DNA from 4 places in the Priestia sp. JNUCC 25 genome. Region 1 is predicted to be linked to each of the others. Evidence: riboswitches for the same ligand, from Rfam matches in the RefSeq annotation. Region 1 holds a riboswitch; each other region holds the start of a gene.
What was found. A riboswitch is a leader RNA that binds a small molecule or an ion and turns the genes downstream of it on or off. The one in region 1 is predicted to bind cobalamin.

Region 1 (6,181 bases):
TAAAATTATCCAAATAAGAAAGAGTTTCTGATTTAATCACTACATTTCTTTTTTCGGGCTTTTACACTACATAATGTAGTGTTTTTCAAATACACTTAAAGGAGGAAGTAAAGTGAATAAAAACGTCGAAATTGGTTCACTTATTATTCGTTTAGTATTAGGTTTTACATTTTTAGTACACGGCTTTCAAAAATGGCAAGGCGGGATTGAAAATACAGTAGGGTTCTTCGATAGCTTAGGAATCCCTGGTTTCATGGCATATATTGTTGCAACCATTGAACTTGTAGGTGGGGTTCTTATTATTCTTGGCCTAGCAACAAGAGTTGTATCTGCTTTATTTGTGGCAGTTATGCTTGGCGCCATTTTTACAGCCAAGCTTAAAAGCGGATTTGTTGGCGGGTTTGAGTTTGATATTGCCTTAATTGCCATGTCTGCTCACTTATTTCTTGCAGGAAGCCAGTTCCTTGCTCTTGATGCAGTGGTATTCAAAAAGAAAGAAACTGCCTTTTCTCTTCAAGAAGAAAGCAGTAAATAAAAAAAGAAAGCTTATACTCTCCCAATATAAGCTTTCAGATTAGTCCCCGCCGTTTAAGGCGGGCTTTTTTTATATTTGCAGCAGCAAATTGGCAAATAAAGAAGAACGCTCGGACAACGTATCAATTTGAATATGTTCATATTCCGCATGTATTCCTTTTCCGCATGCTCCTAATCCATCCAACGTGGGAACACCAATGGCCGCTGTAAAATTGCCATCACTTCCGCCGCCCACAGCTGCTTCTTCCAATTTCATACCCAGTTTGGCCGCGATTGATTGAGCACATTCAAATAGCTCTTCCGTTTGTTTAGACTTGACCATCGGAGGACGATTCATTCCTCCCGTTACTTCGAGCTTAATCCCTTTTAAAATGGGTGTTAAATTCAAAATAATATCCGTCATGCGTTTTGCTTCTTCTTCTGTAGAAACACGTAAATCCACGTGCGCTTCTGCATATTCCGGCACTACATTTGTACCGCTGCCTCCCGTAAATGTCCCAACGTTCACCGTTGTACCTTTTTCATAATCTGTTAAGCCCTGCAAGAAAATCACTTGGCGCGCCAGCTCTTCAATCGCATTGATTCCTTCTTTGTGGTGATTACCCGCGTGTGCTGCTCGTCCCCATGCTTTTACGGTGAAAATTCCCGCTCCTTTGCGCGACGTTTTTAACGCGCCTGAACCCGCCACCGCCGGTTCCGCTACTAGCACTGCTTCACTCCTTTGTGCTTCTTCTTCAATGTATTTTTTAGAAGAAATTGACCCAATCTCTTCATCCGAATTGCAGAAAAACACAATTTTTTTATCGAGCGATAAGCCAAGCTCTTGAATCGCTTTAATCGCCCATATAGATTGCACAATGCCGCCTTTCATGTCTAAAATTCCCGGACCGTACAGCTTGTTTCCCTCTGTTCTTAGACTCAGCCTTCCCTTTTCCCATACCGTGTCAAAGTGACCGATAATTAAAAGCTGCTTTGCTCCTTCTCCAATCGTAAATTTCAAATGGTTTCCTACTTCTTTTTCTTCTATGATTTCGTATCCTACCCCCAACCGTTTATGAAACAGCTGCGTTAAATACATTCCACACTGATCTACTAACTCTTTACTGTAGGACGGTGATTCTTTTTTCACAAATCCAACTAAATCTTCAAGCATCTCTTGTTCGTGTTCTTTTAAATAACTAAACACGCTTTGTTCTACCATTACCTGACTCAAATCAATTCCTCCTCCAAACAACCCCTGCTGCTTGCATTAAATGCTTTTATTTATCGTACGTATAACTATGTTCTACGTTTCACATAACGACCTTAAATTATCCTTAATTATAATGGTTTTCAGACAATTTTCCATCCTTTAAATACAGATAATACTTTAACTTATTCATAACCGACCGAAAATAGCCATAAACTTCAACAAATTCATACAAAAAAGCTTCAATCTTCAACAGATTAAAGCTTTCGTTTGACTAATTGACATTTATTTTAATATTTTTCCCTTTTGACTTCACACTCACAAAAACAAACATAGACACTAAAAAAATAAACAGAATAACGCCAACCATTTCAAAGTTTACTTCGGCCCATGGGTTAAAGAAAGTGAATGCTAAATAGAATGACACACCATACGCGAGGACAACAATAACCCAGCCCATCAAGCGGGAAGCAGATTGTCCAAATTTACTCGATTCATTCACCATTTTATGTACAATCATCGAATCGATTGTATCTGTAAGCATCATACCAAACATAAACACTAGTCCTAACAAAAGCGGCGTATACTTGCCTGCGTTCCCTACAGCTAGAGACCACACGGCCGTTTGACTGACCGTTTCGGCTGCTAAAGCGAACAATGCTCCTACAAGAATAATTAAAAAAGGATTCGTTGTTCCTTTTGCGATTTTCGGAATAAACTTTCCTTTTAACCCGCTCAGCTGAAACTCTTCCTCTTTATTTTTGGTTCGAAGCAAATGATATGTGTTTAATGTCCCGATTAGAAAGAGAGAGATAATGGATACCCAAGATGCAAAATGATCGAAATACGATGGAAACGTAAAATTCTTCATCACCACGCCCAGCACTCCGGCCGTGACGGCCACCATTCCTCCGTGACCTAGTGAAAACAGCGTTCCGACCCAAGGGGCAAAACGGCTGCCCATTCGCCAATTATATCGAGTCTGGCCATCAATAAAAGCTAAGTGATCTGCATCCAATCCGTGCCTGATTCCTAATAAAAAGACAAGTAAAAAAACTGATAAACCTTCCATTTCCTACACTCCTTTTTTTAAAAATAAAACGTAAAAAAGCCTCAATTCTATAGAAATTGAGGCTGTGTCGGCATATGAAAATAAACAGCAATTGCTCACTGCGTACCTTGATACACCGCCTCTTTCCTAGAAGAGTCAAGTGTACAGAATAGGTAGGTCTCCTGGCTTGAGATCATCATTTTCTACCGCCTTCCCCGTTTTGAGTGACGATAAGATAGAAAACTCCCTGCTTACAGTGGCTGGACCGCTCGAGATTTGCACTCGATTCCCTGTTACCTCTTACGCTATGTAAGAGCACCTAAACTGTGCGAATAATTCATTTTCTTCCTCATTATACTAGTACCTCTTACAAATGAATAGAGAAAATTCAAATAAAAAAGCCCTGCTAAGCTTTACATGCTTAGCAGGGCTTTTTAAAGCAATTAAACTACTTCTACCGTTACGTCTACGTTACCGCTGATTGCTTTTGAATACGGGCAGTATGAGTGAGCTAGGTCTACATATTTTTTCGCTGTTTCTAAATCTAAGCCTTCGATATGAGCTTCAAGCGCTACTCCAATTTTCACTCCTTGATCAGCTTTATCAGGAAGCAGCTGAACAGTAGCTTTTACTTCACTGCTTTTGATTTCTACGTTATGTTTTTTCAACATAAATTCTAACGCGCTGTTGAAACAAGCACTGTATCCAGCTGCAAACAGCTGCTCTGGGTTTGTTGCTGTTGTTGCTTCTCCACCAAGCGCTGGAGGTGTTGCAACGTCTAAGTTAAAGATGTTATCTAAAGAGTGAACTTCTCCTGTTCTTCCACCTGTGTTAACGACTGTTGTTTCATATAAAGCTTTCATGTATAAACCTCTCCTCTTTTTCGTTAATTTTATTAAAAGTTTTTTATTTATCGTCTCTGTAATTTAATTGTACACAATTTAATTTTAAAAAACAAGTATTAAATACATTAAAAATTTCCCAATAAAAAAAGCCGCTTATTTGCGACTTTTTCTTAATAATATTGAGACTGTTCGTCATAAGCTGATTTTCGAAAAATAGACAAGTTGGTAATAGCCCTCATCAGTTTCGTATTAAAAATAACATAATGAATAAACAGCGCCAGCACGCAGCCTAAAACGGCTCCTGTTAACACATCGAATGGATAATGAACGCCAACCCATACGCGTGAAAAGGCAATGAGTACGCCCATGACAACCCACATGCGCCCTGAACGTTTGAAATGCAGCCAAATGGTAAAAGTGATAACTAATGCAGATGTAGCATGATCGCTTGGAAATGAAGAATTTGCGGCGTGATCAATAAGCTGATTCACGTGGTGAGAGATAAACGGACGATCTCGATAAGCAAATAAACTAATCACTTTATTGATAATGACTCCTGTGGCACAAGCACATAAAGCTTGAAATGCTACAACACGGCTGCCGTTTTTATTAATAAGTAAAAACAAGCCGAGTAAAACGATAAGTACATACTGGGCATAATCTGCAAAGAATACCATCAGCGAATCTAGAGGCTTTACGTGTGAGGCATACTGATTCACCGCGTGGAAAATGGTATAATCTACTGAATTGATAGCTGATAACATAATCGAAATCCTTTCTTATTTTTAAATGTCATTAGCTATCTTATCAGTTTCTTGAGAAAATGAACATTATTTCTCGGGCTATTGATGATATATTTAGTAAATAACTATTGATTTCCTTACCATTTATACAACCCGAATCTCTCCGTGCTATAATGTACGCAACTATACATAGACACAAGGGGGAATTTTTGTTGAGTAAAGGCAGAATTTTAATTGTAGAAGATGAGCGCAAAATTGCTCGTTTAATTCAGCTCGAGCTTGAACATGAAGGGTACGAAACGGGCATGGCTTACACTGGAACAGAAGGATTGGCAGAGTTTCAAGAACACGATTGGGATTTGCTGCTTTTAGATGTGATGCTTCCTGAACTGAGCGGACTCGAAGTACTTCGTCGCATTCGAGCAAATGATGATCAAACGCCCGTTATCTTATTAACAGCTCGAGACGCCCTTCCTGATAAGGTAAGCGGACTAGATTTAGGAGCGAACGACTACATTACAAAGCCTTTTCAAATTGAAGAGCTTTTTGCACGCATTCGCGTATGGCTTCGCCATCCTGCATCAACATCGCCTGCTGAACAAGAAACGGCCACTCTTCAACTAGGCAATTTAGTCGTTAACGAAAAAACGCGAGAAGTCACGCGTGAAAATGAAGCTATTGAGCTGACTCCTAAAGAATATGATTTGCTTGTCTATATGCTTCAAAACAACAATCAAGTGCTGAGCTTTGAACAGCTTCTTACAAACGTGTGGGGATTCGATTACTACGGAGACACCAATATTGTATACGTATACATTCGTTATCTGCGCAAAAAGATTGATGCACCATTTTCAACTCCTTACATTCAAACAGTGCGCGGCGTTGGCTACATGCTGAAGGAGTAGCTTATGAAACTACAAACAAAGATTATTCTTACATCAACTGCACTGCTTTTTATTTTACTAGTAATTGCAAACAGTTCGATTTACTTCATTTTCAAGAAGACCATGGAAGACAACGCAATTGAACGTTTGCAAGCAGAAACAAGCAATGTAACAAATGGGCTAAAGCAAACGAGTGCGACGGTTAAACAAGCCAATTTGCTTCGTGCCTATTTGCCTCCTAACGGGATGATTCGTATTTTACCTAAATCCGGCAGTCCTTTAGTTGTATCCGTTACGGATCAAACGAAAGAGCTTCAGGACTTACCTTATTCCTATTATTCAAATGAACAAACAAGCATCAAAGAAGATGATGGTCATCTATACGCGATTTCACACACCCCTGTCATTTGGACGAACGGTGAAGTTGTTTCTTTGGAAGTCACGGAACAACTGGCAGATGTGGAACAATCTCTGCAGACATTAAAATTTATCTTGCTCATTGCCTCTCTTGTTATATTAATTCCAACTATATTTGCTGGACGGCTTTTAAGTAAAATTATTTTGCGGCCTATCAAATCTCTTATTCATACTATGGAAGAAATTCAAGTGTCTCGCACATTCAAAAAAATTGACCTCTCTTCTCCTTCTAAAGATGAGTTAGATCAAATGGCCAACACCTTCAATAATATGATGGATTTATTAGAGGAAAACTATAAAAAGCAAGAGCAGTTCGTATCCGATGCTTCTCATGAATTAAAAACACCCCTGACCGTTGTAGAAAGCTATGCCAATATGCTAAAACGCTGGGGAATGAAGCGGCCGGATATTTTAGAAGAAGCCATCGAAGCTATTCACTCTGAGTCTTTACGCATGAAACAGCTTACGTCTCAAATGCTGGTGCTTGCGAAAGATGAGTCGCAGTGGGAGCTTCACCT
Region 2 (6,181 bases), 2.3 Mb from region 1:
AAAGAAATCAAACCGAGTGGACGTCTGAAAATCGACCTGATTGGAGGGTTTCGCTACAATTCTATTGAAGGAGAATATTGTGAAATTGAAACTTCATCAGGAGAAGTATTTACAGGAACCATCCTTATGCATCAAACATCTGTTCATGTGTATAAAGATGCAGGGAAAGCTGAGCGGAATCAAGAAAATATAGAAATTCGACTGGATGAAAAAGTACATAGCGCAGAAGATATTCGCAGCCTTGGAATTGAAGTCGGCGACTTTGTTTCGTTTGATCCTCGTGTAGAAATAACAAAAAGCGGTTTTATTAAATCTCGTCATCTCGATGATAAAGCAAGCGTAGCTTTATTGCTTCAGCTCATGAAAACAATTCAAGAAGAACAGATCGAACTGCCATACACTACGCACTTTCTCATTTCAAATAATGAAGAAATTGGGTACGGAGGAAATTCCAACATTACGCCTCAAACAGTAGAATACTTAGCGGTTGATATGGGTGCTATGGGAGATGGACAATCTACTGATGAATACACCGTGTCTATTTGTGTAAAAGATTCAAGCGGCCCATATCATTACGGTTTGAGAAGGCATTTGGTGGAGCTAGCTAAGCAGCATGATATTCAGTACAAATTAGATATTTATCCGTTTTACGGATCAGATGCTTCTGCTGCTATTCGTGCCGGACACGATATCGTACACGGCTTAATTGGTCCAGGAATTGATTCTTCTCATGCGTTTGAGAGAACGCATCAAGATTCATTGAATCATACGTATAAGCTTCTTTATTACTATGTGCAGTCGAACATGGTTCTGCTTTAAGAAAGGAATATTTAATTAATGTATTTTTATGCAAAATAAAGAACAGGACGGGATTGTGATGTCTGTCCTTTCCTTTCCTAAAAAAGAAGCCGGCTGTCCGGCTTCTTTTTTTAATAAATACTATATATTTTTTTACTGGTGAAGCAACAGTGGGTTAAAAAAGCACCTTTTTTAAAGAGGTACAATACTGCTTAAACCTTTTGTACATTGTGTTCATTTACAGAAGTTAAAATGTTTTTAAATTTTTAAAAGTTTCTTGTGACAAGTTTTGTAGAATGGGTTTTCAAAAGGAAATGGTTTCGGCATAATGTGGATATAGCGATCACTACAATAATCGGAGGCGAATCTTTTCATGTGGGTACTGACGGTATATGCTGGAAAAGAAATGAAAATGTTTGAATTTGAAACTGAAAAACAGGCGAGAGAAGCTTTTGCTAAAACAAATGGCTGTAAAGTTCTTTCAGAAGTTGTGTATTATAATGATCCTCATTTAACATTAGTAGCTATATAATGAAAAAACAAGAGCTGATTTTATGCTCTTGTTTTTTTATAGATACTTGTATCTTCCGAAAAGAATAGAGTTGAAATAAAAAAAAATGTACGCTATGATATGGTAGTTACTTCTATTATTCTGATAGTTTAAAAGGTTCATATATATCAAACAGCAACAGTAAAGATGCCAAGAAGGCTTAATAGGGAAACTGGTGAAATGCCAGTACTGTCCCCGCAACTGTAAGTGTGGACGAACGAGTATAACCACTGTGAAAAAATCACGGGAAGGTTCTCAAGTAGAATGATACACAAGTCAGGAGACCTGTCTTTATTGTGAAGTTTCTATTTCTCCGGGGAGCGGGAAGGGAAACGTTGGCTTAAAGTGGCATTCGTGTACACTCTTATTCTGACGTTTTACCCGCTCGCATATTAGCGAAGCGGGTTTTTCTCATATCCTAAAACTACATATCGTGCAAAAAAGGTGCGCAATGTTCACATTGCGTTAAATGGGAAGTCTGGTGTAAAGCCAGCGCGGTACCCGCCACTGTGAAGAGGAGCTGATTGCATATGCCACTGTATTCGGGAAGGCGCAATCAAGTGATGAATCGAAGTCAGGAAACCAGCCTTTTTCTAATGCGAAGCTTACCCTACGGGATATAGGTGGAAGTGCAAAAACTTAGTTTGAATTTTCTGCGCCTCTATCATTGATAGAGGCGCTTTTTTTAGTAAAGGAGCGAATGAGTGTGACGACGTGGAACTTAAATGGAACAAAACATCACGTATTGATTTGTAATGGAAGCAGCTGTATGAGAAAAGGTGGAGAAGAAGCCACGCAGGCTATTCGAAATAAAGTGACGGAACTGGATTTGGATGAAACGGTTCATACAACGCGTACGCGCTGTAACGGACGATGCAAAGATGCTCCTGTAGCTATCGTCTATCCTTCAGGAGATTGGTACAAGCAGGTCACTGAAACCGTGGCTCACCGGATTGTCAAAGAGCATTTAGCAGGAGGCTGCAGTATAAAGGAATCGCTTATTTATGAATGTGATCAAAATGGTTTCGTTTCTCCGGAAAACAGTGACTCCATAGAAGGAATTGACAAAGTAAAAAGTAACGCATAAAGGAGGAGCTAGCATGAAAGGTAAACTGTTAGTTATTGGATTTGGGCCAGGAAGCTTTGAACATATTACACAGCGAGCAAGAGAAGCCATTCAAGAAAGTGATATGATCATCGGTTATAAAACCTATGTGGAACTAATTCAAGGACTGTTAACGAATCAGCAAATTATTAGTACGGGAATGACCGAAGAAGTAAGCCGTGCACAAGAAGCTGTAAAGCAAGCTGAAGCGGGCAAAACCGTAGCTGTCATTTCAAGCGGAGATGCAGGAGTATACGGAATGGCAGGCCTTGTGTATGAAGTGTTGATTGAAAAAGGCTGGAAAAAAGAAACGGGCGTAGAGATGGAAGTAATTCCTGGCATTTCGGCTATTAATTCATGCGCATCTCTCCTTGGAGCGCCCGTGATGCACGATGCTTGTACGATTAGTTTAAGTGACCACCTTACGCCTTGGGAGCTAATCGAAAAAAGAATTGAAGCAGCTGCACAAGCAGATTTCGTAGTGGCTTTTTACAACCCAAAAAGCGGAAGACGAACAAGACAAATTGTTGAAGCGCAAAGGATTCTATTAAAGTACCGTTCCCCTGATACGCCTGTTGGTCTTGTTAAAAGCGCTTATCGTGACCGTGAAGAAGTCGTAATGACCAACTTAAAAGACATGTTAAACCATGAAATAGGCATGCTGACTACCGTTGTTGTCGGAAATTCATCTACATTCTTTTACGACGATTTAATGATTACACCGCGAGGATATCAGCGGAAATATACCCTCAACCAAACGGAGCAGCCGCTAAGACCGCATCAGCGACTTCGAAAAGAAGCAGAACCATGGGCTCTCGATCAAGAAGAGACTGTAAAGCAAACAGCTTCAGCTATTGAAGCAGTTCAGAACACAAGAGAAGAAAAAGCAACTTCACGAGCTCTTGCAGAAGAAGCGCTTCAAGCAATTTTAGGTGAATCCACTTCTGCGGTCGTACACCAGCCAATCGAGTCTATCTTTGAAGTAGCAGTTAGTCCAGGACTTGCAAATAAGAAATTCACGCCTGTTCAAATGACAACACTAGCGGAAGTTGTTGGTGAAAAAGGTACGATGGAGTATACACCTGACCATCAAATTAAACTGCAAATTCCAACGGCTCAGCCAGATGTGATTATTAAAAAGCTCCAAGCAGCTTCCTTTTTACTATCTCCGGTCGGAGACGTGTTCACAATCAAAGCGTGTGATTTTTGCGATGGAGAAAAAAGCGATGCTATTCCACATACGGAAGAATTACAAAAGCGCCTCGGGGGAATGGACATGCCAAAAGAGCTGAAGCTTGGTATCAATGGATGCGGTATGGCTTGTTACGGCGCTGTTCAAGAAGATATCGGCATTGTCTATAGAAAAGGTGCGTTTGATTTATTTTTAGGAGCTAAAACGGTTGGACGCAATGCGCATTCAGGTCAAATTGTGGCGGAAGGCATAGCACCCGATGAAATTGTTGAAATAGTGGAGAACATTATCCATGAATATAAAGAAAAAGGTCATCCTAATGAGCGATTTCATAAATTCTTTAAGCGTGTGAAGAACGTTTATGGATTCGACTATCAAGATATAACACCAAAAATAAAAGTAGAACCAGCTCCGTGTGGAGATTAAAAAATAGGAGGACATTATATGAAATCAGTTTTATTTGTCGGTCATGGAAGCAGAGATCCTGAAGGGAACGATCAAATTCGGGAATTTATTTCGACTATGAAGCATGATTGGGACGCATCTATTTTAGTAGAAACGTGTTTTCTAGAATTTGAACGCCCAAATGTAAGTCAAGGCATTGATACATGTGTGGCAAAAGGAGCACAAGATGTAGTTGTAATTCCAATTATGCTTTTGCCTGCTGGACACTCTAAAATACATATTCCGGCGGCTATAGATGAAGCAAAGGAAAAATATCCACACGTAAACTTCGTATACGGACGTCCCATTGGCGTTCATGAAGAAGCCCTTGAAATTTTAAAAACGAGATTACAAGAATCAGGAGAGAATTTAGAAACTCCAGCTGAAGACACGGCTGTTATTGTCTTAGGGCGAGGAGGAAGTGATCCTGATGCAAACAGTGATTTATATAAAATTACGCGCCTTCTTTGGGAAAAAACAAATTATAAAATCGTCGAAACTTCTTTTATGGGCGTGACCGCACCACTGATTGATGAAGGCGTGGAGCGATGTTTGAAATTGGGCGCTAAAAAAGTGGTTATTCTCCCGTATTTCTTATTTACAGGAGTATTAATTAAGCGATTAGAAGAAATGGTGAAGCAGTATAAAATGCAGCATGAAAACATTGAGTTTAAGCTAGCCGGCTATTTCGGTTTTCACCCAAAACTGCAGACAATTTTAAAAGAACGTGCTGAAGAAGGATTAGAAGGTGAAGTGAAAATGAACTGCGATACGTGTCAATATCGCCTCGGCATTATGGAGCATATTGATCACCACCATCATCACGATCATGACCATGACCATGATCACGGACACCATCACCACGATCACCATCACGACCATCAACACCGTGAAGATAAGGTCGGCGAGCTAAAATGATTTTATTGTTAGCCGGAACTAGCGATGCACGTGCATTAGCCGTGCAAGTGAAAAAAGCAGGTCATGAGGTTACGGCAACGGTTGTAACCGAAAACGCAGCTATCGAATTACAGCGTGCAGAAGTGAAAGTGAAAATTGGACGTCTCACAAAAGAAGATATGACGGATTTTGTAAACGAACATCGTGTAAAAGCTATTGTGGATGCAAGTCATCCTTTTGCGGAAGAAGCATCTAAAAATGCTATCGGTGCGGCTGCTGAAACAGCGATTCCTTACATACGCTATGAGCGGGCTTCGCAGGCTTTTACCTATGATAATATGACGATGGTTTCTACGTATGAAGAAGCAGCAGAAGTAGCAGCTGAGAAAAAAGGAGTTATTATGCTGACAACAGGCAGCAAGACGCTGCAGGTTTTTACAGAAAAGCTGCTTCCTCTTTCAGATGTACGGCTTGTTGCTCGTATGCTTCCAAGGCTGGATAATATGGAAAAGTGCCAGCAATTAGGATTTCCGCAAAAAAATATTATTGCTATTCAAGGGCCGTTTACAAAAGAGTTTGATCGAGCGCTGTATAAGCAATACGGAGTGACAGTCATGGTCACAAAAGAAAGCGGAAAAGTTGGATCTGTGGATGAAAAAGTGGAAGCAGCTAAAGAGTTAGGCTTAGATATTATTATGATTGGGCGACCGAAAATTGAGTATGGGACCGTGTATTCCACGTTTGAAGAAGTGGTTCATGCTTTAGTAAACCAAACTAGGAGTTGATTGAGATGGATTTTCGTACAGAATTTAAACCGTTAACTGTTCAGCCTCAGCAAATTGAAGGAAAAAGTTTTGAAATGATTACAGAAGAGCTTGGGCCTCATCCGTTTACAGACGAACAGTACCCAATTGTTCAGCGCGTAATTCATGCGTCTGCAGACTTTGAGCTTGGACGCAGCATGCTGTTTCATCCGGATGCGATTCAAGCAGGAATTAAAGCCATTCGCAGCGGCAAGCAAGTGGTTGCAGATGTACAAATGGTGCAAGTAGGAACAAACAAGCAGCGAATTGAAAAACACGGCGGTGAAATCAAAGTTTATATTTCAGATCCGGACGTAATGGAAGAAGCAAAGCGCTTAAATACAACGCGTGCAATTATTTCTATGCGAAAAGCCATCAAAGAAGCAGACGGA
Region 3 (6,181 bases), 2.5 Mb from region 1:
ATCATGCAAAATGGCCAGGACCGTTAAGCTCATTTCCTGCTGTAAAGTTTTTAACAGCTGAAGCAGTTCCATTGTATGTTTTACATCTAAGTGATTCGTTGGTTCATCAAGAAGTAAGTAGTCAGGTTCTTGCGCTAGTGCTTTAGCCAGTAAAACCCGCTGTTTTTCTCCACCGCTTAGCGATTGAAAAGTATGATTTCTATAGTGCCAGACGTTTGTTAATTTCATCACGCTTTCCACCACTTCTTCATCCTGTGCTGATACAGTGCTAAACAATCCTTTTGCCTGATAAGGGTAACGTCCAAGTGAAACAATTTCTTGAACCGTAAATTCTAGCCCAATTTGATTTTCTTGCGTCATGACTGCAACTTTTTGCGCCAGTTGTTTTGGTGAATAAGCCTTCACTGACTTTCCTTCCACCTTCACTTCTCCTGATTGAATGGTTAATACATTCATAATTAAGCGAATAAGCGTTGTTTTCCCGCTTCCATTTGGTCCTAGTAAAGCGACAAAAGAACCTTTGTCTACGGTGAACGTGATGTCACGAACGGTTGGCTGCTGCTTATCGTATCCTCCTGTCACATTATATAGTTCAATCATGATATTCCTCTCTTCCGCATACGTTCTTTTACAAGGAGCAGGGTAAAAATTGGCGAACCAATTAAGGCGGTTACGACTCCAATCGGCAGTTCACGAGGTTCTAATATCGTTCGTGCCAATAAATCTGCTAAAACCAAATAACTTCCTCCAATTAAAATAGAAAGCGGCAGTACATGCTTATGATTAGCTCCCGCTACGAGACGCACTACGTGGGGGATAACTAAGCCAACAAATCCAATTGCCCCAGATACTGATACCGCAGCCCCTGTTAATACGGATGCACCTATTAAAATCATTCTTTTTTTCTTCTTTACGTCTATTCCCATAAACTGAGCGGATTGATCGCCAAATGCTAAGCCGTTCAGCTCTTTTACATGTAACAACAGCATAATTGTACCGATCAAAAAGAACGGCCCTAAAATTTGAATATGAGACCATCCTCTCATTGATACGCTTCCCATTAGCCAGTATAAAACCTGCCTTACATCTTCTTCGGGAGAAAGAGCCACAATTAATGAAATAAGCGCGCTCATAAAGGATGATAAAATAATCCCCGCTAAGATGATGGTTTCATTGGCCAAATTGCCGCTTGCGAGTTTCGTAATACCAAAAACTAAAAGAAGAGTAATAAAACCAGATACAATGCCGACTACAGGCAGCGTGAAGATAGACAAACCAAAAATACTCCAATGAAAATAAATTGCCATGACAGAGCCAAGGGTTGCACCTGAGGAAACCCCGATCGTATAAGGATCGGCAAGAGAGTTTCTTAATAGCCCTTGAAAGGCAGCCCCTGCTATTGAAAGCGAAGCTCCTACTAAAAATGCCACCAGTACTCTTGGAAAACGAATTTGCCAAATGATTAAATCCATGTTTTCCGGACCGTGATATAAGGATAGCCCGGTAAGGTGGCCAATAATAATTTTGATTGTATCTCCTACGGTTAACGAAACTGTACCAATAAATACGCCCATAATTACCGAAGTACATACAATAAATAAACTGACTATGTATAAAATAGATGCTTTGTTAAAAAAAATACGTTTAAAAATCAATACGTTCAGCTCCTCTAGGAAACGAGGCGTGATGTTTTACATTACATTAACCATTCATTTTCCTGTCCATAAACCATGCTTCCACCATGCATTAAGTTGGAAACAATCATCTTTTATTTGTTACGAGTGCTAGACTGTTGAACTAGGCAACGTAGAATAGCGTACTAAAGTTCTCGGTAAAAAAACAAGCGAAAGCCCCTACAAGCTATACTTTTTGTGTTTGCTCCGGGCTTTTATAGTTGTCTATTAAATGATACAGCTTTTCCATATCTACGGCTTCTCTCACATATGCTGCTGCTTTTGAAAAAGACTCCTCTTTTTGCAGGCGACTGTTGAATGTGTCCGTAATAGGCGGCAATTTTTTATGTTTACGAATTTGATTAAGCAAAGCTCTGCGCAAAGCATCGTTATGAAACACATCATGAACATACGTGCCAATGACGTTGTCTTTAACCGTTCCTTCTTTTTCATGCTCTACCACTGCAAAAGCTTCCGTGGTGCTCTTAGAAAACGTCTTTCCCATATGAATTTCGTAGCCTTCAATCGAAACTCTTTCACTTTCTAGCTGGACATACCCAGAAACTCTTTCTGTTTTTTTGCTGGTTGTCATAACGGTTTCCACCGGAAGCAAGCCCAGCCCTTTAATGGATTCAATCCGAGATTCTACTGCATCAGGGTCTGTAATTGTCTCCCCTAGCATTTGATATCCTCCGCAGATGCCAATGACGTGAACGTTCGTTGTGTTCAAAACTTGATTAATGGCTAGAGCCAGGCCGCTTTCTTGTAAAAACTGAGCATCTTCAATCGTATTTTTGCTTCCTGGTAAAACAATTAAATCAGGCGTACCTAATTGCGACGGCTTGGTTATAAGCCTCACGTGACAGTCTTCTTCTAAGCTTAAAGGATCGATGTCTGTAAAATTTGAGATGCGCGGGTACGAGATAACCGCAATATCAATTTCTTTTAACGGATTCACAAGCGTTGAGTAATTTCTAAGTGATAACGAATCTTCCGCATCAATTTCCACGTTGTTCATATAAGGAATAACTCCTAGAACCGGAACACCCGTGTATTCTTCAAACCACTTCAAACCTGGTTTTAAAAGTTCTAAATCTCCTCGGAATTTATTAATTAACACCCCGATAACTCTAGACTTGTGTTCATCTGGAAGCAATTGAAGAGTACCCACTAGGCTCGCAAAAACTCCTCCTTTATCAATATCTCCTACTAACACAACAGGCGCTTGGGCTATTTTTGCAACGCGCATATTTACGAGTTCCCGATCGTTCAAATTGACTTCAGCAGGACTTCCAGCGCCTTCAATCACAATTCGATCATAATGACTGGCAAGCTCTTTATAAGCTTCCGTGATAACGTTTAAACCTTCATTAAAAAATTCTTGCCGATACTGAAAAGCAAACATATTACGTAGCGGTTTTCCGTGAACGACAATTTGAGATTCATGATCACGAGTTGGTTTAATTAAAATAGGGTTCATATTGGTTGTTGCTTCTACTCCAGCCGCTTCTGCTTGAATTCCTTGCGCTCTGCCAATTTCTTTTCCATCCATTGTAATGTATGAATTAAGCGCCATATTTTGCGATTTAAACGGTGCAGTTTGATAGCCGTCTTCTTTAAAAATACGGCAAAATGCTGTAGCAATCATGCTTTTTCCAGCGTCTGAGTGCGTTCCTTGAATCATAAGCGGTTTTCCTTTTTTCACTTTTTCCACTCCCTACCACATAAAAAAACCTTAACTGTAAAAGTCAAGGTTTGGTCATGCGCTCATTAACACATTGTCTTGACTTATTTCTCCCACCGAAAAATAAGGGGTTTTTAAAAGCAGGTCTCCTGGCTTATGCTTCATTTTACTTCTGCACCCTTCCTAGTTTGACTAGTGGGTCTTTGCAGGTTCATCCACATTTACAGTAGCGGGGGCTGCACCGGATTTACACCGATTTCCCTATTATCCTCCTTAGAGGCACTTTTAAAATCATTTATTCTTTATTGTAACGAATTTTATAACCATTCACAATAACGATTTTCTTCTATTATTATATATTACTGTGCTTATACTTATTTGGGTCTCGTATGCTATAATAACAATTATTTTCCAAACATCTTATGAAATAGCTAGGAAGGTGCTCACAGTTGAAGAAAAAAATGATTTATACCTTTATTGGTTCGCTTGTTCTTTATATAGTAATTATATCTTTTTGTATGTATCAAACTGCTCACAAGTCTGTTCCACATAACGCAGATTATGTCCTCGTTTTAGGTTCTAAAGTAGATGGTGATCAAATGTCTCCTAGTTTAAAAGAACGAGTAAAGACGGCCTTATCTTATTTACAAGCACATCAACAAACAAAAGTTATCGTAACGGGCGGAAAAGGATCCGATGAAGAAATTTCTGAAGCAGAGGCAGCCTATCGTTTTCTGCGGAAAGAAGGAATTAAAAAGAATCGAATTATAAAAGAAGATCAGTCAACTTCTACTTTTGAGAATTTTACTTTTACTAAACAGAAAGTTGATATTCAACACAAAAAAGTCGTGCTTGTTAGCAGTGATTTTCATTTGTTTCGCGCTTCTATTATTGCCAAGCGCCAAGGTTTTGATGTTTATCCTTTAGGCGCAAAGACACCAAATTCAATTAAACTTCAAGCCTACTTTCGTGAGTATGCTGCTATATTAAAAACATGGCTGTTTGATAAATAAATAGAGTACACGCCTATACAAACGAAAAACACGGCATGAATTCATGCCGTGTTTTTTATTAATCATCTGTATCGATAACTGCTTTTGGTAAACCTGTGTATTTCGCCCAGTAGAAAATACCAAGTGAAACAAGAGCAATTAAAATTAAGTCAAGCGGGTTGCTTAGCACACCTTGTCCTCCACCAAATGAACCTAGATAAGAGATAACAAGCATAATAATATAATAAGCAACTAGCCACCAAGCAGATTTAAGCTGCTGTGCAAATTTTACGACGTCAGTTGGTACATATTTCTTAAACGCTACGTAGATAACAACCATTAGAAGCTGTGATCCTAGCAGCCAAGAAATTGTCGTCCATCCTGACCAATATACGATGTATGAACAGAAAATAAATGAAACAGGAGCAATAACGCTCATGCCTTTTAATTTAAAAGGCTTCTTAAGGTCTTTTGCATTTACTCTGAATGCAGCAGCTGAAATTGGCGCAATCGCATAAGACAGAATAAGTGCCACTGAACATACGTTTACTAGCGCTTCCCAAGAAGGAAATGGCAGTGTCCAGAATACGGACATTCCAAATGATAGCCATAGTGATGCACGTGGAATTCCTGTTTTCTTATCTACTTTTGAGAAACGTTTAAATAATGTTCCATTACGAGACCAAGCATAAACTAAACGAGAAGTTGTATTCATGAAGATGTTCCCGTTACCGCCTGGTGATAAAATAGCATCAAAAATAACAAGCGTTACTAACCAGCCAAGGCCTAAAATAAGTGCAATATCTTTAAATGGTAAAGAGAATTGCTCTTGAATTGTTCCCCATCCTCCTGATAGCATATCAGCCGGGATGTTACCAATGAACAATACTTGCAGTGCTGTGTAAATAATCGCTGAAAGTACAATACAGATAATGAGCGCGATTGGAATATTACGCTGCGGGTTTTTAACTTCACTGGCTACAGAAACAATAGGGTGAAGTCCTAGGTAAGCAAACATAACGCCACCTGTTGAAATGGCTGCTTGAATACCATTAAAACCAAACGGAGCAAAATCGCCAGTTGTAAAGTTAGCTGATTTAAAGTGATAAGCTAACACGACGATAATTGTAAGAGGAACCGCATATTTGAACACAGATATAATGACATTTGACTTAGCAAATGCTTTTACACTTACGTAGTTAATGATAAAAAATAGCGTTAATAACGCGAACTGAAATAACCAGCCGATTGTAGTAGGCGATTCAGAACCATGTTTAGTTAGACCAGGAAGCCAAAACGCAACATACTGACGTACAGCCGTTACCTCGATGGCAATCAAGCTTGTGTAAGCAATAATGGTAATGAATGAAATTAAGTAACCCACTAAATGACCATGCGAGTAAACCGGATAACGGATAATTCCACCGGTACGCGGCAGCGCTGCTCCAAGTTCAGCATACACTAAACCGATAAGTAAAATAATGACTCCGCCAATCAGCCACGAAAAACTTCCGGCTGGACCAGCCTTTGACGCTACGTTACTAACCGCAAATAACCAGGCGGAACCAAAAATAGCTCCCATCCCAATTAACGTTAGGTCAAGTAACGATATTGATTTTTTAAATTTTCCTTGATTTCCTTGATCAGACATAAAATCCTCCTTTAAAATTCCCACTCCACATATCTACGCCCTTGCGTCCGATATGGGATTCTTTACATCATCCTCCTCTTACTAAGACCTCACAAGTGGATATGTTAACAAATATTCTCTAAAAAACCAAGTTAAAAACTTTATTTTTTTGTAAAACATCGTTGAATTGCTTATGTATAGC
Region 4 (6,181 bases), 1.7 Mb from region 1:
AGAGGAACCTATTTTTTTTCATCCAAATTCCGCTATGTTTAGAGTGAAGAGATGGCTGCGCGGAGAACGTGATCCGTTTATTGAAGCTGCTGGTTTAGAAAAAGGAATGAGCGTGCTTGACTGTACACTTGGTCTTGCATCGGATAGTATGATGGCGAGCGCAGCGGTAGGGAAAAGCGGGAAAGTTGTCGGACTAGAAGGCAACCGCTATGTAGCTTATTTAGTCAAACAAGGACTTTTAAATTGGGAAAGTGACGTACAAGAGTTGAACGATGCAATGAAGCGTATAAACGTGGTTCATCAAAATTTTGAATCGTTTTTGGCGTGTTGTGAAGGTAATTCTTTTGATGTTGTCTACTTTGATCCTATGTTTCAAGAGCAAATTGATGAATCGAATGGAATTAACGGTATTAAAGCAATAGCACTGTATACTACGCTGACGCCAATGGCTATACAAGAAGCAAAAAGAGTAGCCAAACAAAAGATCGTGCTAAAAGATCATTGGAAAAGCAGTCGTTTTGAAGAACATGGATTTACCGTACAGAAACGAAAAACATCAAAATTTCATTACGGGACAATTGATATACAATAATAAACAAAAAAGTAAAATGAATTCCGATCATTGAAAAGACTTCCAAAACCTTTTAGGAATTAAAAAGTTTTGGAAGTTTTTTTTATGAATTTCATCTAAAGTTCATAAAAGTATGATATATTTTTGAACATAAAAATACTTTTGTGTTTAAGCATCCAGCAAAAAAGGAATATCTTGTATAGGTTTCCGCTCGGTGTGACAACCTCAAACAGAAGAAGGAAGGTGCTAACTAAAAAGTCTTCGAATGCCCGTAGGCAGCATAAATGAATAAGCAAATATAGGTAAAAAATTAATAAGTATGTTACAATACCTAGTGAGTTATAACAATGAATTTTACGATATGAAAAGACCATATGGGAAAAGATGAGAAAGGAAAGATACGAATGCCTAGATGGATAAAAAGAATGCTAGTTGTATTTATTACAGTATTTACATTTGGGCTTGTCACTCCACCAGAATATTTATACGTTGATGATGCAAAAGCGGACAAGCAACATAAAGCAGGGTATGTAAGAGAAACAACTCCTGTCACAGCTGTTATAGAAGATATTCATTTGCCATATGAAGAACCAAAATATGAAGACGTTTCATCATTTGTTACGTATGCAATGGAATCAGCTGAAAAACAGTCAGTGGAAAAATTTGGAACAAAAATTGGGCCTGTCATTGAAGATGAATTTCGTCAAGCAGTGTTACCTAAAATTGAAGAAGTGCTGACCGACATTGGCACTGAACGTGAACAGTCAATTCAGAATCTCGAGATAAGCGAGCATCCTGCTGCTGGCTACGGTGAAAAGATTTTCCATGTATATGACCGGGAGACCGGTCAGGACTTAATACGGTTTCACGTACGGCGTGAAAATCCTCCAAAAGATGGATACTGGTTTAATTTTCACTATCATGCGGCTGCAGATAATTTTCAAAAGCATTATGATTTAGGGAAAATTTATTGGAACCGAAACATGCCGCCTAAATGGTTTAGCTGATAATAGACACAACATTCTACGATTTCGAAATGTTAGCTTTTTTAAGCTAGCATTTTTTTACGTCTAAAACCGTTATGGTCTAAATAAGCTGAAACATTAGCACAACGATAAAAAAATCGTTTATAATGAAGTCAGACTTCTTACCATAGAATAGTGAGAAGGAACGAATAGATGCTGGAGGTAACACAATGAAACAATTTACGGAAGAAAAACAATTTCGCGAACAAATTAAGAACGAAACACTAAGCGTTGGGATTTTTACGACAACGTGGTGTCCTGATTGCAAACGTTTGGATATGTTCATTGATGAAATTGTTGACGAAAATACAGATAAAGCATGGTTTAAAATTGACAAGGATGAGTTTGAAGAACTTTCTGCTGAAAACAATGTAATGGGTATTCCTTCTCTTCTTGTATATAAAAACGGTGAAAAAATTGCACACTTGCACAGTGCAAATGCTAAAACGCCTGAAGCGGTCCGTGAATTTTTAGCAACTCTTTAATTCCTGAAGCTGCGAGAGCATTCTCGCAGCTTTTTTTGTGAGAATGGCTATTTCCATTTTTCCATGAGTGGGGTATACTAGGACAAGTGAATAATCGTAAAGCAATAAGGTCTCAATTTAAAGATTGAGTGAAAAGGGAAGTCTGGTGAAAAACCAGCGCGGTCCCGCCACTGTAAGCGCTTTGTGCGTAAGTCAGGAGACCTGCCTTATTGTTAGCTGTGAAACCTTCGAGGAAGGGTGAAGCAGGGTAATGAACATACTTATCAAGTATAGTGAACGGATTCTTTTCCTGCTTATCTTGACGTTACCTGCTTTGCTTTCAATTGAAAGTAAAGCTTTTTTATTTTGAAGCTGCCGGCGAGCAGTATACATAGTCAAAGCGGAAAAACGGGATAGCGCTGCTTTTTGCATGATCATTTGCTTTTTCTTTAACGTGGAGGTTTCGTATTCACAATGAACAATATATAGGGGGAGTATTTAGATGAAAAAATGGCTTTCGTATTCCATTATTGCACTGTTAGTCATCGTACTTGCTGCATGCGGTGCAGGCAGCCAAAGCAACAGTGATAAAAAAACGAAGCAAGATACGGCACAAACGTCACAAGCTGCATTTCCAGTGAAGGTAAAAGACGCGCGTGATAAAGAAATTACGTTGAAAAAACAGCCTAAGAAAATTGTTTCATTAATGCCAAGTAATACGGAGATTGTATATGCCCTTGGCCTTGAAAAAGAATTAGTCGGTGTTACAAGCAACGATGATTATCCTAAAAGCGTAAAGAAAAAAGCGCAGGTAGGAGATATGAACGTTAATGCAGAAAAAGTTATTGCTTTAAATCCTGATTTAGTGCTGGCACACGCTTCAAGTATGGGCGTTTCGGATGAAGTATTTAAACAAATTGAAAGTGCGGGTATTCCGGTATTTGTTGTAAAAGATTCAACAACGTTTGATACGGTTTATGATTCTATTACGCAAATCGGTAAATTAACAGGTAAAACAAAAGAAGCTAATCAAACAATTAAAGACATGAAAGAAAAAGTAGCTTCAATTGAGAAAAAAGCAAAAACGATTTCAAAAGAAGATCGTAAAAAAGTATGGATAGAGGTATCAGGAGCTCCTGAGATTTATACAACAGGAAAAGGTACGTTCATGAACGAAATGCTTACTATGATCGGTGCTGATAACGTAGCGGGTAGTGAAAAGGGTTGGGTTAAGTTTTCTGAAGAGCAAGTTGTTAAGTTAAACCCTGACGTTATTATCGCAACGTATGATGCAGACAAAAATGAGATTATGAAGCGTCCCGCTTGGAGCAGCATGACTGCTGTAAAAGAGGGTAACATCGAGAAGGTTGATCAAAACAAAATCAACCGCTTAGGACCTCGTATTGTAGATGGCTTAGAGGACTTAGCAAAAGCAGTATACCCTGAGGTGTACAATAAATAAGAAGAGGGACCATATTCCAGTTCGAATTGAAAAGGGGATTGGTCCCTTTTCACATCTTAAAATTGAAGAACGGCCTGAGCTTTTAATCGTGAAAACCGAGACTTCTTATAAAACATACAGCTCAGGGGTTTTAGGAACAGGTATTACGGAAACGGACACCTTTTACAATCGATTTGTTCACAAAGACTATTATTCAGATACTCCTTCTATGGAGTATGAGCAATATTTGATGAAAGAAAATGTACGCCATGAGCAAATCGTAGGGTTGATGACAGCCGTTTGGTTAAAAGAAAGAGCGGTTTACTGTTATGAAGGCTACGGAGTAAGAGTAGCTTCCGTGATAACGGCTGGAGTAGGAAACGCAGTAGATATTACAGCTGACGAAGCTGCCCCGTTCTATTCCTCTCCCGGTACAATTAATATGTTTTTTTTCGTGGAAGGTACGCTTACGGATGCTGCGTTTTTACAGCTTTTTATTGCGGCCACAGAAGCTAAAACAAAAACGCTGTCACAGCTGGGGGTCATAGATCCAGCTACAAAGACGATTGCTACGGGAACATCTACGGACAGCATCTCAGTTGCAGCGTCTCAGCAAGGACCATTATATGAATATGCAGGCTCTATGACCGCTTTAGGTCAAGCGGTAGCCAAGCTGGTGAAAATAAGCTTAGAGCAGGGACTTAAGGGAAAGAGGTGAAAAAATGAGTATTACACAAGCGATAATTGCACACATGACGGCCATGACGATTGCTTTACTAATTGACCGAATCATAGGCGACCCCGAAAATTGGCCGCATCCCGTTCGCTGGTTTGGCAAGTGGATTTATTGGATGGATTCCAGATTAAATAAAGGTGTAGGAAAACGATTCAAAGGATTGCTTCTTGTGATAAGTATGGCTGTGCTAGCAGGAGTTGTTCCCTTTTTGTTCCTCCATGCTTTGTACGGAGTTGATTTTATAGCAGGTGTTTTAGTAGAGGGCGTAATGATTGCGACTACTATATCCACTCGTTCTTTAAGCGAAGCTGCTTATAAGGTACAAAAGCCGCTTCAGCTAGGAGATATGGAGAAAGCTAGATATGAAGTAAGTATGATTGTGGGACGAGATACAGATCGTTTGTCAGAAGGAGAAATTGCCAGAGCGACGGTAGAGACCGTGGCTGAAAATACAAGTGATGGTATTACAGCTCCGCTTTTTTATGCATTTATAGGAGGAGGAGCCCTAGCCTTTTTTTACCGAGCTATTAACACATGTGATTCGATGGTTGGGTACAAAAATGACCGCTACTTTCTGTTCGGCTACTTTAGTGCAAAAACCGATGACGTATTAAACTATATTCCAAGTCGGCTAACTGCAGTAGTGATGACGGCTGTTAATGTAGTAAAAAGCCAGTATTCTCTTGGGCATGTAACGAGTTTGATTAAGCGTGATGCTAAGAAGCATCCAAGCCCAAATAGCGGATACGGGGAAAGCGCAGTGGCTGCTCTTTTAGGTATTCAACTCGGAGGGCTTAATACATATAAAGGCATAGAATCTAATCGTGCAAAAATGGGTGAACCACTCATTCCCCTGCAAGCCGGTCATATTGAACAAGCTGTTTTCATTATGAAAAGGACGGTCTATGCTACGTGGTTATTATATCTTTTGTTAGGAGGAGTTATTAGTGCTATTACCTACACATGGAGCTAATCCTAATGTCTTTTTAAAAGCAATAGGGGCCGAGAATTTATCGCATATAAAAGACTTTAGCGTGAATACAAATCCTTTAGGGGCTCCCCTTGTGCTTCACGAAAAGTGGAACGAATTCAAGGATGCAGCGTTTAGTTATCCTGATCCTCAAGTAACAGAGCTGAAAAATAAACTTGCAGCTCATCATCATGTTTCAGCTGCTCAAGTGCTGCCTACAAATGGCGCCGCTGAAGCGTTTTTCCTTATTGCTTCGTTATTTTCAGGAGAGAAAGCAGGGATTGTACAGCCGACCTTCGTTGAATATGAACAGGCAAGTAAAGCTTATGGATGTGAAGTGACATACGTTCCTTTAGCTGAAGAAAATGGCTGGAGTTGGGATATAGAGTTGATTATGAGTATTCTTCCGGACATAAAAGTACTGTGGATTTGCCATCCAAATAATCCAACGGGTGTTATGTATAGTCATGAGGAATGGATGAAAGTAGTAAAAGCTGCTGCTCATCATGGTACATACTTAATAATTGATGAGGCATTCATTGATTTTGTCGAACATCAGCCTTCATTTGATTCTCTTATTCTGGATTATGAGCATATCATTGTGGTGCGTTCCATGACAAAGATGTTTAATATTGCCGGGCTTCGTCTTGGCTATATTTTGGCAAATGAAAAAATCATTAGCAAGATGTCTAAAAAGCAGCCTCCTTGGAGTGTAAATGGATTGTCGCAGCAAGTAGGAATGATATGTGTGGATGAAAAAGATTTTGTGAAAAAAACCGTACATTATATTAAACAAGAACGGGAACGGATCTTGAGTCAACTAAAGGAATGGGGGCTTTTGGTTTCTCCTTCTCAAACAAACTATTATCTTTGCAGCGTTCCGTCTTCTATTAAAACGCGCGAATGGCTTGTCTATTTAGCAAGCCATGGCGTGGTAGCTCGTCATACTGAAAACTTTCCATTTTTAAATGGAC

Region 2: another riboswitch for cobalamin. It lies ahead of JNUCC25_RS13265 ((2Fe-2S) ferredoxin domain-containing protein); the one in region 1 lies ahead of JNUCC25_RS01670 (HoxN/HupN/NixA family nickel/cobalt transporter).
Region 3: another riboswitch for cobalamin. It lies ahead of JNUCC25_RS14755 (cobyric acid synthase); the one in region 1 lies ahead of JNUCC25_RS01670 (HoxN/HupN/NixA family nickel/cobalt transporter).
Region 4: another riboswitch for cobalamin. It lies ahead of JNUCC25_RS10110 (ABC transporter substrate-binding protein); the one in region 1 lies ahead of JNUCC25_RS01670 (HoxN/HupN/NixA family nickel/cobalt transporter).

The regions. Positions count from the first base shown of each region.
Region 1 covers NZ_CM132211.1:304,305-310,485, reverse strand. Annotated here, with positions in the region: gene JNUCC25_RS01680 (DoxX family protein) at 113-535, shown strand; gene JNUCC25_RS01675 (M20 family metallopeptidase) at 605-1,768, opposite strand; gene JNUCC25_RS01670 (HoxN/HupN/NixA family nickel/cobalt transporter) at 1,998-2,795, opposite strand; cobalamin riboswitch at 2,930-3,112, opposite strand; gene JNUCC25_RS01665 (organic hydroperoxide resistance protein) at 3,218-3,637, opposite strand; gene JNUCC25_RS01660 (undecaprenyl-diphosphatase) at 3,790-4,383, opposite strand; gene JNUCC25_RS01655 (response regulator transcription factor) at 4,536-5,267, shown strand; gene JNUCC25_RS01650 (HAMP domain-containing sensor histidine kinase) at 5,271-6,181, shown strand, end outside.
Region 2 covers NZ_CM132211.1:2,598,296-2,604,476, reverse strand. Annotated here, with positions in the region: gene JNUCC25_RS13275 (M42 family metallopeptidase) at 1-819, shown strand, start outside; gene JNUCC25_RS13270 (hypothetical protein) at 1,172-1,330, shown strand; cobalamin riboswitch at 1,477-1,655, shown strand; cobalamin riboswitch at 1,774-1,953, shown strand; gene JNUCC25_RS13265 ((2Fe-2S) ferredoxin domain-containing protein) at 2,055-2,435, shown strand; gene cobJ (precorrin-3B C(17)-methyltransferase) at 2,449-4,071, shown strand; gene JNUCC25_RS13255 (sirohydrochlorin chelatase) at 4,090-5,007, shown strand; gene cobK (precorrin-6A reductase) at 5,004-5,771, shown strand; gene JNUCC25_RS13245 (precorrin-8X methylmutase) at 5,777-6,181, shown strand, end outside.
Region 3 covers NZ_CM132211.1:2,887,914-2,894,094, forward strand. Annotated here, with positions in the region: gene JNUCC25_RS14745 (ABC transporter ATP-binding protein) at 1-600, opposite strand, end outside; gene JNUCC25_RS14750 (FecCD family ABC transporter permease) at 597-1,655, opposite strand; gene JNUCC25_RS14755 (cobyric acid synthase) at 1,861-3,387, opposite strand; cobalamin riboswitch at 3,480-3,659, opposite strand; gene JNUCC25_RS14760 (YdcF family protein) at 3,807-4,370, shown strand; gene JNUCC25_RS14765 (APC family permease) at 4,429-6,000, opposite strand.
Region 4 covers NZ_CM132211.1:1,996,505-2,002,685, forward strand. Annotated here, with positions in the region: gene JNUCC25_RS10095 (class I SAM-dependent methyltransferase) at 1-592, shown strand, start outside; gene JNUCC25_RS10100 (YpjP family protein) at 976-1,578, shown strand; gene JNUCC25_RS10105 (thioredoxin family protein) at 1,767-2,081, shown strand; cobalamin riboswitch at 2,172-2,304, shown strand; gene JNUCC25_RS10110 (ABC transporter substrate-binding protein) at 2,563-3,522, shown strand; gene JNUCC25_RS10115 (adenosylcobinamide amidohydrolase) at 3,611-4,219, shown strand; gene cbiB (adenosylcobinamide-phosphate synthase CbiB) at 4,224-5,210, shown strand; gene cobD (threonine-phosphate decarboxylase CobD) at 5,185-6,181, shown strand, end outside.